One region of the Exiguobacterium sp. R-39 genome, then DNA from elsewhere that is predicted to be linked to it. Evidence: a T-box and tRNA genes for the amino acid it is inferred to sense, from the RefSeq annotation. Region 1 holds a T-box; the other holds one or more tRNA genes.
What was found. A T-box is a leader RNA that pairs with one kind of tRNA and senses whether it is charged. The one in region 1 lies ahead of ileS (isoleucine--tRNA ligase), so its partner is inferred to be a tRNA-Ile.
Positions count from the first base shown of each region.

Region 2: it encodes a tRNA-Ile, which carries the amino acid that the T-box ahead of ileS (isoleucine--tRNA ligase) is inferred to sense. The anticodon was not compared.

Region 1 is NZ_CP187965.1:1,997,515-2,003,958, reverse strand. Features, by position in the region: gene pgeF (peptidoglycan editing factor PgeF) at 1-375, shown strand, start outside; gene ACP26N_RS10640 (YggS family pyridoxal phosphate-dependent enzyme) at 362-1,033, shown strand; gene ACP26N_RS10635 (cell division protein SepF) at 1,235-1,558, shown strand; gene ACP26N_RS10630 (YggT family protein) at 1,561-1,833, shown strand; gene ACP26N_RS10625 (YlmH/Sll1252 family protein) at 1,833-2,606, shown strand; gene ACP26N_RS10620 (DivIVA domain-containing protein) at 2,633-3,154, shown strand; T-box leader at 3,155-3,383, shown strand; gene ileS (isoleucine--tRNA ligase) at 3,441-6,176, shown strand; gene lspA (signal peptidase II) at 6,249-6,444, shown strand, end outside.
Region 2 is NZ_CP187965.1:2,834,213-2,840,656, forward strand. Features, by position in the region: rRNA gene ACP26N_RS14770 (23S ribosomal RNA) at 1-2,606, opposite strand, end outside; rRNA gene ACP26N_RS14775 (16S ribosomal RNA) at 2,772-4,333, opposite strand; tRNA gene ACP26N_RS14780 (tRNA-Ile) at 4,467-4,543, opposite strand; tRNA gene ACP26N_RS14785 (tRNA-Arg) at 4,563-4,639, opposite strand; tRNA gene ACP26N_RS14790 (tRNA-Leu) at 4,644-4,729, opposite strand; tRNA gene ACP26N_RS14795 (tRNA-Lys) at 4,760-4,835, opposite strand; tRNA gene ACP26N_RS14800 (tRNA-Gln) at 4,842-4,913, opposite strand; tRNA gene ACP26N_RS14805 (tRNA-Asp) at 4,918-4,993, opposite strand; tRNA gene ACP26N_RS14810 (tRNA-Val) at 5,028-5,103, opposite strand; tRNA gene ACP26N_RS14815 (tRNA-Glu) at 5,108-5,182, opposite strand; tRNA gene ACP26N_RS14820 (tRNA-Ser) at 5,232-5,323, opposite strand; tRNA gene ACP26N_RS14825 (tRNA-Asn) at 5,332-5,406, opposite strand; gene ACP26N_RS14830 (SprT family protein) at 5,556-5,996, opposite strand; gene ACP26N_RS14835 (Tex family protein) at 5,993-6,444, opposite strand, start outside.

The sequences.
Region 1 (6,444 bases):
GGAACGGTCGCTAACATCGTCGAAGCAACTCTGACAAAGATGGAACAAGCCGGTGCCGAACGGTCTTCTATTCAGATGGTCATCGGACCCTCGATTCGTGAATGTTGTTATGAAGTCGATGGACCGGTCCTTGAAGCTGTAGATCAACTTGGTCTTGAAGAATCTCCTTACATCAAGAAAGAAGACGGGAAAGCCATGTTATCGCTTCAAAAAACCAATGCTATGTTAGCCGAACGCAGTGGTGTCGGCGATGTGCTCGATACAGGAATCTGTACGAACTGTCAGGCAGAAGACTATTTCTCCTATCGTCACGGAGATCATGGTGGACGGTTTGCCAGTTTGATTGTAAAGGAGTCTCTCGATGTCAATTTCTGAAAATGTACAACATGTCCGACAAAACATGAAACAGGCGTATGAAAAGACTGAGCAAAAAAAGCAGGTACAATTGATCGGCGTGACGAAATCAGTGTCAAGTGAAGTGGCAGCCGAGCTACTCGCTTCAGGGATAACGGCACTTGGTGAGAATCGTCCGGAAGGGTTGACCGACAAACAAACGGTCTTAGGACGTGAGGCTTGTGAGTGGCATTTCATTGGAACGTTACAGACTCGTAAAGTCCGGCAAATCATTGATCGGATTGATGTGTTGCATTCCTTGGACAGGCTGCATTTGGCGGAAGAAATCAACAAACGTGCGAAACGACCCGTCGATTGTTTTGTTCAAGTCAACGTCTCCGGGGAAGAATCAAAGCAAGGAATTGATCCGGAAGATGTCCATTCATTTTTGCATGAAGTCGGACAATATCCGATGGTCCGCGTCATCGGGTTGATGACGATGGCCCCATTGACGGAGGACGAGCAAGTACTGCGTTCAGTCTTTCATTCGCTGCGTGTGTTGCGGGATGAAGTGGCTTCCCGCCATCTACCGCACGCACCATGCACGGAGTTATCAATGGGTATGTCATCAGATTATCAGATTGCCATTGAAGAAGGTGCGACATACGTCCGAATCGGAACGACGTTAGTCCAATCATAAATTGTCTAGATATGCGAAAGGAGAATCGATATGGGATTCAAATCAAAAATGCAAAATCTATTTCTCGGTAACACAGACGATTTAGATGAACTCGAATATGAAAATGATGCTACAATAAATAAAGGTAGAGGTGCATCACAGCAAGAATACGACGAGTACTACGAGGAATCTACCCCGAGTGTTACTCAAAAGGAGGACCCTGTGAGACAATCGAACATCGTACCCATTCATACAAAAAAGACAAAATCACAAGTCATTCTCAGTGAACCGCGTGTGTTTAACGAAGCACAGGAAATTGGCGAACATCTTCGCCAAAATCGTGCTGTCATCGTTAACATGCAGCGGATGTCTAAAGATCAATCACGCCAAATGATCAATTTCTTGTCAGGTGTCGTGTTTGCCCTTGATGGAACGATTACGACAATCAGTCAAAATACACTCCTCTGTGTTCCGAACAACGTCGAGCTGGCCGGAAGTATTTCAAATCTGCTCGGTGAAGATGATATCAACCATAAGGGGTGGTAAGCATGGATTCGCAAGTCATGTACGCAATCGGTCGTACACTCAGCACGTTACTTCAATACTACAGCTACGTCATGATTGCCTATATTTTATTATCGTGGTTCCCAAACGCACGTGAATCACGATTCGGTCAAGTTCTCGCTATGTTAGTTGAACCTTTCCTCGCGCCGTTCCGACGGATTATCCCGCCCATCGGAGGTATGCTTGACATTTCACCTATTGTTGCCTTTCTTGTGCTTAATCTCGCACAGTCGGGTATTCGAGCAATCTTCCTGTAATGAGTGTCTATGATCATTATCGCGGACATGAGCGGGAGTTCGTCGATCTCGTCTTGAATTGGATCGACCATGTCGAAGCGACCTATACGTTTAAAGTGACAGATTTTCTGGATCCGCGTGAACAACAAATTACCCGAGAACTCGTCGGAACAAAATGTGCCCTCTTTTTTGAGGGCGGTTTTGAAGGCGCCGAACGACAGCGTGCGCTGATTGCCCCTGATTATTATGAGCTTGAGGCCAACGATTTTGATATTGCCATTTATCGTATCCATTATCCCACCAAATTCGTAGAGCTCTCGCATCGCCAGGTGACAGGCACATTGCTGAATGTCGGATTAAAGCGAGGGAAATTCGGTGACGTGGTCATCCAAGATCAAGTCGTCCAATTTGCCGTTGCGAAAGAAGTGGCTTCTTATATCGAAGCAAATGTCGATCGTGCGGGAAAAACGAAGATTCGGTTGTCGCTCGTGGATTCAGAAGAACAGTTGAAGATTAAGGATCAAGAATGGCAAGAAGAACTGGGATTCGTCAGTTCGCTTCGTTTTGATACGGTTGTCAGTGAAATCCTTGGTTTTTCAAGACAAAAAGCGCAAAGCCTGATTAAACAAGGTGAAAGCAAAGTGAATTATAAAATCGTCGAAGATCCAAGTTTTTTGTTAGAGGAAGGCGACTTACTGTCCCTTCGCGGAACGGGACGTGTCAAGTTAATCGCCGTACTCGGCTCGACGAAACGGGATCGGATTAAATTGCAATACGGTCTGCTAAAAGGATAACCAACAAGCTGAGGGAGGATTTCATCATGCCATTGACGCCACTTGATATTCACAATAAGGAATTCACACGTAAGTTTCGCGGCTATGACGAAGATGAGGTCAATGAATTTCTTGATCAAGTCATCAAAGATTTTGAATTGTTGCTCCGGGAAAACCGTCAACAGCAAGAAGTCATTCAAAATATGCAGTCGCGTGTCGATTACTTCAGCTCGATGGAAGAAACATTAAACAAATCCATCATCGTGGCACAAGAAGCGGCAGAAGAAGTCAAAGCCAATGCGACGAAAGAAGCGAGCTTAATCGTCAAACAAGCGGAACGGGAAGCCGAGCAATTGCAAGATGCAGCACAACGTCGAGCACAGCGGACTGATTTCGAAGTCGAACAGATGCGTAAAAAAATCGAATTGTACCGGAATCGATTCAAAGTGTTGATTGACGCACAGATGGAATTGTTGACGAGCCATGACTGGGATGCATTCGATATTTCGACCCGGGGTGCGCTTGACGAGATTCCGGCAGTTGCGTATAATGACGACGATGTCATATAAGCTAAATCAATGAGAAGGACACGTCTTTTATCAGGATACTGTCAGCGAATCGGGGACTGGTGCGAGCCCGATCAGTGAATGAAAAAAGATATCCCCTTTGAGTGTGGGACTGAACATATTCATTAAGTTCCGCCGTTTCGCCTCCGTTATCGGGCTCTTAAGTGGTAATCTGTTTGTCAGGATTGCTAGTAGGGTGGTACCGCGAGTTCAAGCCAAGCTCGTCCCTATCAGGGGATGAGCTTGGCTTTTTTTGTACGTAAAATATAGACAAGTGAGGGAATGCCAAATGGAATACAAAGATACGTTATTGATGATGAAAACGGAATTTCTAATGCGGGGAAACTTACCGAAACGTGAACCAGATATGCAGGCACGCTGGAACGAGATGAATCTCTATGAAGCAGTTCAAGAAAAAAATACCGGAAAACCGACATTCATCCTGCACGACGGTCCTCCCTATGCAAACGGGGACATCCATATGGGACACGGATTGAACAAAGTCTTAAAAGACATCGTCGTCCGTTATAAATCAATGAACGGATTCCGTTCTCCGTACGTACCGGGTTGGGACACACACGGACTTCCAATCGAGACGGCTCTTCAAAAAGCGGGTGTCGACCGTAAATCGATGTCGGTCGCGGAATTCCGTGAGCTGTGTGCGAAGTATGCGCTCGAACAGGTCGATCATCAACGTGAACAATTCAAGCGTCTTGGTGTTCTCGGTGACTATGACAATCCATACATCACGTTGCAACCGGAATTCGAAGCAGCACAAATTCGTTTGTTCGGCGATATGGCCAATAAAGGTTACATCTATAAAGGGAAAAAACCGGTGTACTGGTCACCGTCATCGGAATCTGCTCTTGCAGAAGCCGAAATCGAATACCAGGATAAACGTTCTGCTGCCATCTACGTGGCGTTCCAAGTCATGGACGGAAAAAATATCTTGGAGCCGACAGATCATTTCGTCATCTGGACAACAACACCTTGGACAATTCCGGCAAACCTCGGAATCTCAGTCAGCGGTGAGTTGACATATGCACGCATCGAACACGAAGGAAAAGGCTATATCGTAGCCGAGACCCTCGTACCGGAAGTGATCGAAGCACTCGGCTGGGAAAATGCTACGGTTGGTCGTGTCTTTAACGGGACAGACTTTGAGTACATCAAAGCGAAACACCCGCTCTATGACCGGGAATCACTTGTCATGCTCGGCGATCACGTCACGGCAGAAGCGACGGGTGTTGTTCATACAGCACCTGGACACGGGGAAGATGACTTCAGAATCGGTCAAGCTTACGGTCTGGATGTGCTTTGTCCGGTTGACGATAAAGGTGTCATGACAGCAGAAGCTCCTGGTTTTGAAGGATTATTCTATGAAGATGCCAACAAAGAAATCGGTGTGGCATTAGAAGAAGCCGGTGCTTTATTAAAACTGTCATTCATCAAACACTCGTATCCGCATGACTGGCGGACGAAAAAACCGGTTATCTTCCGTGCGACACCCCAGTGGTTCGCTTCAATCAAAGATTTCCGGGCTGAAATCCTCGACGAAATCAAAGAAGTCCAGTGGGTACCGGAGTGGGGCGAAACACGTCTTCACAACATGTTCAAAGACCGTGGAGACTGGGTCATTTCCCGTCAACGCGCGTGGGGTGTTCCACTGCCAATCTTCTATGCAGAAGACGGTACGGAAATCGTCACACCGGAAACAATCGATCATATCGCGAACCTGTTTGCGGCACACGGATCAAACGTCTGGTATGAGCGGGAAGCCGTTGATTTGTTACCGGAAGGATTTACCCATCCGGCAAGCCCGAACGGAATCTTCAAAAAAGAAACGGACATCATGGATGTCTGGTTCGATTCCGGATCATCTCATGCCGGTGTTCTTGCTACACGTCCGGAACTCGAACGTCCGGCTGACTTGTATTTAGAAGGTTCTGACCAGTACCGTGGATGGTTCAACTCGTCTCTTTCGACAGCTGTCGCAACGACAGGGAAAGCACCTTACAAAGCTGTCGTCAGTCATGGATTCGTCCTTGACGGTCAAGGGCGGAAGATGTCGAAATCAATCGGAAATACGATTGCCCCGATCCAAATCATGCAACAATTCGGAGCAGAAATCCTTCGTCTTTGGGTCGCTTCTGTCGACTATCAATCGGACGTCCGGGCTTCAATGGATAACTTCAAACAAGTTTCGGAATCATACCGGAAAATCCGGAATACGGTCCGGTTCTTGCTTGGAAACCTGGATCAGTTCGATCATACGACGCATCGTGTTGCCTTTGCTGACTTACCGGAATCGGATCGCTTCATGCGGACGAAACTGGATCAACTCGTTGGCAAAGTAAAAGCGGCGTATGACGCGTATGACTTTATGGCGGTGTATCAATTGTTGCATAACTTCTGTGTCCTTGACTTGTCTTCGTTCTATCTCGATTATACGAAGGATATCTTGTACATCGAAAAAGCAGATGCACCAGCGCGTCGTGCCGTTCAAACGGTCATGTACGATACGGTCGTCACATTGTTACAACTGATGGCACCGGTCTTACCGCATACAGCAGACGAAGCATGGGAATTCGTTCCTGGCGTCGAGACGGCAAGCATCTTCTTGACGGATCTTCCGGAAGCACCGGAAGTGACAGAGGAAGGATTGGCATTGATTGCGAAATGGAACAGTTTCCTCGTCTTCCGTGATGATGTCTTGAAAGCACTCGAAGAAGCACGTGCCGAGAAACTTGTCGGGAAAACGCTCGAAGCGAAACTGGAACTGGCACCAAATGACGAAACGAAAGCATTGCTTGCGACAATCCATCATCTTGAGCAGTTATTGCAGGTTTCACAGATTGAGTTCGTCGCTTCGGCGGAGAAATCATACGGGACAACAGGTATCACTGTTCTGAAAGCAGATGGCGAAAAATGTGAACGCTGTTGGACATATTCGACTGAGCTTGGACAAGATCCGGCTCATCCGACACTTTGCCCACGTTGTACTGAAGTCGTCAATTCTTTATAATGAATCAGGGAGGGGCAGCTACGGCGACTTCGTAGCGGTCCCTCATTATTTTTGGATGTGGAGGAAAAAAGAATGTGGCTTTACTTAGCGATTGCTGCTGTACTCGTCGGAGTGGATCAATTGACGAAATGGATCGTCGTCCAACAGATGACGATTGGTCAAGCGATTGAGATCATTCCCAATTTCTTTTATTTAAATTCATACCGGAATCGTGGCGCTGCCTGGGGGATGCTTGAAGGGAAGTTTGGATTTTTCTTCGTCATCACGC
Region 2 (6,444 bases), 840 kb from region 1:
TCTGAACCCAGCTCGCGTACCGCTTTAATGGGCGAACAGCCCAACCCTTGGGACCTACTCCAGCCCCAGGATGCGATGAGCCGACATCGAGGTGCCAAACCTCCCCGTCGATGTGGACTCTTGGGGGAGATCAGCCTGTTATCCCCAGGGTAGCTTTTATCCGTTGAGCGATGGCCCTTCCATGCGGAACCACCGGATCACTAAGCCCGACTTTCGTCCCTGCTCGACTTGTAGGTCTCGCAGTCAAGCTCCCTTCTGCCTTTGCGCTCTACGAATGATTTCCAACCATTCTGAGGGAACCTTTGGGCGCCTCCGTTACTGTTTAGGAGGCGACCGCCCCAGTCAAACTACCCGCCTGACACGGTCCTCCAGCCGGATGACGGCTGCGAGTTAGAGACTCTATGCATGAAGGGCGGTATCCCAAGGGTGACTCCTCCGAAGCTGGCGCTCCGGTCTCGACGTCTCCCGCCTATCCTGTACATCATGCACAAAGCCTCAATATCAGGCTGTAGTAAAGCTCCATGGGGTCTTTCCGTCCTGTCGCGGGTAACCTGCATCTTCACAGGTACTATGATTTCACCGGGTCTCTCGTTGAGACAGTGCCCAAATCGTTACGCCTTTCGTGCGGGTCGGAACTTACCCGACAAGGAATTTCGCTACCTTAGGACCGTTATAGTTACGGCCGCCGTTTACTGGGGCTTCGGTTCAAAGCTTCGCTTGCGCTAACCCATCCCCTTAACCTTCCAGCACCGGGCAGGCGTCAGCCCCTATACGTCATCTTGCGATTTAGCAGAGACCTGTGTTTTTGCTAAACAGTCGTTTGGGCCTATTCACTGCGGCTCTACTCAATGTAGAGCGTCCCTTCTCCCGAAGTTACGGGACCATTTTGCCGAGTTCCTTAACGAGAGTTATCCCGCGCGTCTTAGAATTCTCATCCCGCCTACCTGTGTCGGTTTACGGTACTGGCACCTTCCACCTCACTAGAGGCTTTTCTTGGCAGTGTGAAATCGTGACCTTCGTCCCTACGGGACTCCGCATCGTTCCTCGACTTTGGTGCCTGACGGATTTTCCAATCAGACGGTCTCGAAACTTACACATGCACTTCCATCCGCATGCGTCACTATCCTCCTGCGTCCCCCCATTGTTCAAACGGTGGATCGGTGGTACAGGAATATCAACCTGTTATCCATCGCCTACGCCTTTCGGCCTCGGCTTAGGTCCAGACTAACCCTGAGCGGACGAGCCTTCCTCAGGAAACCTTGGGCTTTCGACGGAGGGGATTCTCACCCCTCTTTTCGCTACTCACACCGGCATTCTCACTTCCAAACGCTCCACTGCTCCTTACGGTACAGCTTCACAGCGGTTTGGAACGCTCCCCTACCATTCCTTACGGAATCCGCAGCTTCGGTGGTATGTTTAGCCCCGTTACATTTTCGGCGCGGCGCCACTCGACTAGTGAGCTATTACGCACTCTTTGAATGGTGGCTGCTTCTAAGCCAACATCCTAGCTGTCTAGGCAGCGCCACATCCTTTTCCACTTAACATACACTTTGGGACCTTAGCTGGCGGTCTGGGCTGTTTCCCTCTTGACTACGGATCTTATCACTCGCAGTCTGACTCCCGAGTATAAGTTGCCGGCATTCGGAGTTTAACTGAATTCGGTAACCCTGTGGGGGCCCCTAGTCCAATCAGTGCTCTACCTCCGGAACTCTCAACCTCGAGGCTAGCCCTAAAGCTATTTCGGGGAGAACCAGCTATCTCCAGGTTCGATTGGCATTTCACCGCTACCCACACCTCATCCCCGCACTTTTCAACGTGCGTGGGTTCGGACCTCCAGTCAGTGTTACCTGACCTTCATCCTGGACATGGGTAGATCACCTGGTTTCGGGTCTACGACAACGCACTATGGCGCCCTATTCAGACTCGCTTTCGCTACGGCTCCGCCTCATCAGCTTAACCTCGCGCGCTATCGTAACTCGCCGGTTCATTCTACAAAAGGCACGCCATCACCCATTAACGGGCTCTGACTACTTGTAGGCATACGGTTTCAGGATCTATTTCACTCCCCTTCCGGGGTGCTTTTCACCTTTCCCTCACGGTACTGGTTCACTATCGGTCACTAGGGAGTATTTAGCCTTGGGAGATGGTCCTCCCGGATTCCGACGGGGTTTCACGTGTCCCGCCGTACTCAGGATCCACTCTGGAGGGAAAACAGTTTCAGCTACAGGGCTGTCACCTTCTTCGGCCGGCCTTTCCAGGTCGTTCGCCTACTGTCTTCCTTTTTGACTCCGTATAGAGTGTCCTACAACCCCGGAGAGCATGCTCTCCGGTTTGGGCTGTTCCCGTTTCGCTCGCCGCTACTCAGGGAATCGCATTTGCTTTCTCTTCCTCCGGGTACTTAGATGTTTCAGTTCCCCGGGTCTGCCTCACGCTACACTATGTATTCATGTAACATGTCCCATCCCATTACGGATGGTGGGTTCCCCCATTCGGAAATCCTCGGATCAAAGCATACTTACTGCTCCCCGAAGCATATCGCTGTTCGTCGCGTCCTTCATCGGCTCCTAGTGCCAAGGCATCCACCGTACGCCCTTCATACCTTGATCTAGCATTTTGGTATTCTAAGAACACACGTCTAATGACATGGTTATAAAAATTTGATGTCTTGTTGATGTCTTCAGTTTTCAAGGTGCGAGTGTCTCTTGCGAGACGGAGAGACGAGCTCTCAAAACTGAACGATGGGCATGTCCCGTAAGGGACGTTTTCCTTAGAAAGGAGGTGATCCAGCCGCACCTTCCGATACGGCTACCTTGTTACGACTTCACCCCAATCATCTACCCCACCTTCGACGGCTGGCTCCTTGCGGTTACCTCACCGGCTTCGGGTGTTGCAAACTCTCGTGGTGTGACGGGCGGTGTGTACAAGACCCGGGAACGTATTCACCGCAGTATGCTGACCTGCGATTACTAGCGATTCCGACTTCATGCAGGCGAGTTGCAGCCTGCAATCCGAACTGGGAACGGCTTTCTGGGATTGGCTCCACCTCGCGGTCTCGCTGCCCTTTGTACCGTCCATTGTAGCACGTGTGTAGCCCAACTCATAAGGGGCATGATGATTTGACGTCATCCCCACCTTCCTCCGGTTTGTCACCGGCAGTCTCCCTAGAGTGCCCAACTGAATGCTGGCAACTAAGGATAGGGGTTGCGCTCGTTGCGGGACTTAACCCAACATCTCACGACACGAGCTGACGACAACCATGCACCACCTGTCACCCTTGTCCCCGAAGGGAAAACTTGATCTCTCAAGCGGTCAAGGGGATGTCAAGAGTTGGTAAGGTTCTTCGCGTTGCTTCGAATTAAACCACATGCTCCACCGCTTGTGCGGGTCCCCGTCAATTCCTTTGAGTTTCAGCCTTGCGGCCGTACTCCCCAGGCGGAGTGCTTAATGCGTTAGCTTCAGCACTGAGGGGCGGAAACCCCCCAACACCTAGCACTCATCGTTTACGGCGTGGACTACCAGGGTATCTAATCCTGTTTGCTCCCCACGCTTTCGCGCCTCAGCGTCAGTTACAGACCAAAGAGTCGCCTTCGCCACTGGTGTTCCTCCACATCTCTACGCATTTCACCGCTACACATGGAATTCCACTCTTCTCTTCTGTACTCAAGCCTTCCAGTTTCCAATGACCCTCCCCGGTTGAGCCGGGGGCTTTCACATCAGACTTAAAAGGCCGCCTGCGCGCGCTTTACGCCCAATAATTCCGGACAACGCTTGCCACCTACGTATTACCGCGGCTGCTGGCACGTAGTTAGCCGTGGCTTTCTCGCAAGGTACCGTCAAGGTACGAGCATTACCTCTCGTACTTGTTCTTCCCTTACAACAGAGTTTTACGATCCGAAAACCTTCATCACTCACGCGGCGTTGCTCCATCAGACTTTCGTCCATTGTGGAAGATTCCCTACTGCTGCCTCCCGTAGGAGTCTGGGCCGTGTCTCAGTCCCAGTGTGGCCGATCACCCTCTCAGGTCGGCTATGCATCGTCGCCTTGGTGGGCCATTACCCCACCAACTAGCTAATGCACCGCAAGGCCATCCCAAGGTGACGCCGGAGCGCCTTTCATCATCAGACCATGCGGTCTGAAGAACTATTCGGTATTAGCTCCGATTTCTCGGAGTTATCCCAATCCTTGGGGCAGGTTCCTTACGTGTTACTCACCCGTCCGCCGCTCATTCCCTTCACTTCCCTCCGAAGAGTTCCGTGAGCTTCCTGCGCTCGACTTGCATGTATTAGGCACGCCGCCAGCGTTCGTCCTGAGCCAGGATCAAACTCTCCATAAAGTGTTTGACTTGCTCGTTGTGTGACCGAAGTCACGTTGACGAAGCTTGCGCTTCATTCATTGTTTGTATCCGAAGATACGTTTTTTTGCCTCATCGTTCAGTTTTCAAAGTTCGTCATCGTTTGTTTTGAAAATGGTGGGCCTAAGTGGACTCGAACCACCGACCTCACGCTTATCAGGCGTGCGCTCTAACCAGCTGAGCTATAGGCCCGTCAAAAGCAAACAAAATATGGTGCACCCTGAGAGATTCGAACTCCCGACCCCTTGATTCGTAGTCAAGTACTCTATCCAGCTGAGCTAAGGGTGCGATATGGTGCGGTCGAGAGGACTTGAACCTCCACAGTGTTGCCACCACTAGGCCCTCAACCTAGCGCGTCTACCATTCCGCCACGACCGCAAATATAAAATTAGAATTTAAAAAATAAAATGGTGTGTCATGCAGGATTCGAACCTGCGACCCTCTGATTAAAAGTCAGATGCTCTACCAACTGAGCTAATGACACGAAAAACTGGGCTGGAAGGGATCGAACCTTCGCATGCTGGAATCAAAATCCAGTGCCTTACCACTTGGCCACAGCCCAAAAATGGCGGTCCTGACGGGATTCGAACCCGCGATCTCCTGCGTGACAGGCAGGCATGTTAACCGCTACACCACAGGACCACATTTTTGTGAAACTTAAGTATGAAATTAAAAATGGTGGAGGATGACGGGATCGAACCGCCGACCCTCTGCTTGTAAGGCAGATGCTCTCCCAGCTGAGCTAATCCTCCAAAATGGTGACCCGTACGGGAATCGAACCCGTGATACCGCCGTGAAAGGGCGGTGTCTTAACCGCTTGACCAACGGGCCATTTAAAAACTGATAATTATTCTCAAGTAACAAATTCACATAAGAGGTCTGGCGGAGATGGAGGGATTCGAACCCTCGCACCAGTTTCCCGGCCTACACCCTTAGCAGGGGCGCCCCTTATAGCCACTTGGGTACATCTCCAAAGATAATGGCTCCGCAAGTAGGATTTGAACCTACGACCTACCGGTTAACAGCCGGTTGCTCTACCACTGAGCTATTGCGGAACGTGACGTTCGTTTCAGAACACTTTTCTATATTAGCAACTTTCTTTCTCTTCGTCAATGCTTTTTTAAAAAAGTTTTTAGTGACGAGAAGTTGTTTAGTTGCGGTCGTTTTGACGACTTCTATAATTTATCATGCTCCGAAATGAACGTCAACTACTTTTGTAAAAAATCTTTCCACGACATCGTCCGCAACGGTAACGTTCCGGATTCATCTTTCTTTTTCTTCTATATAATGTCCCGCATTTCTCACACTCATAAAGATGATTCTTTTTTTCCGTTTCTTCCAGACGCGGACTGTAGCGCAGTCCTCCGTATCGTTGTAACCACTCTTTAAAATCCTGATCCTGGTGCCGGTGTCCCATTCCACGCAGGTGTAAATGATAGTGGCACAGCTCATGAATGACGATTCCGCGAAAGATATTACGGTCGGCTAAATAGCTCCGATTGAAATCCAAATGATGATCTGTCAGAAAATAACGTCCCCCGGTTGTCCGTAAGCGATCGTTAAAAAGTGCAATATGTCTAAAAGGTAAAGCAAACACGTCGAGCGAGAGTTGCTCGACGTATTGCTGCAACTCTTCGTTCGTCATGACGGACTGACCATCGTCAGACCGATCCGTCCCCGTTCCGGTTCGACACTCGTTACCCAAACGGTTACGATATCACCGACTGCAATGACATCAAGCGGGTGTTTGACCCGTTTTTTACTGAGCTTCGAGATGTGGACAAGGCCGCTCTCCTTCACACCAATATCAACGAAAGCACCAAAGTCGAGTACATTCCGGACTGTCCCCTGGAACTCCATTCCGACTTGAATCATATCGAGCGATAAGACATCCTGACGCAGTAACGGTTTATCGAGCGCTTCCCGCGGATCCCGTTCCGGACGTTGCAAAGCTTCGATAATGTCACGTAATGTCGGTTCACCGACTTCAAGCAATTGAGCTGTTTCAGGTACAGATAATTCTCCGAGCCGAGTCCGTAAGGTTTCCGTTCCCACGGTCTGTAAGGATAAATCCAGTTGCTTAAACAACGATT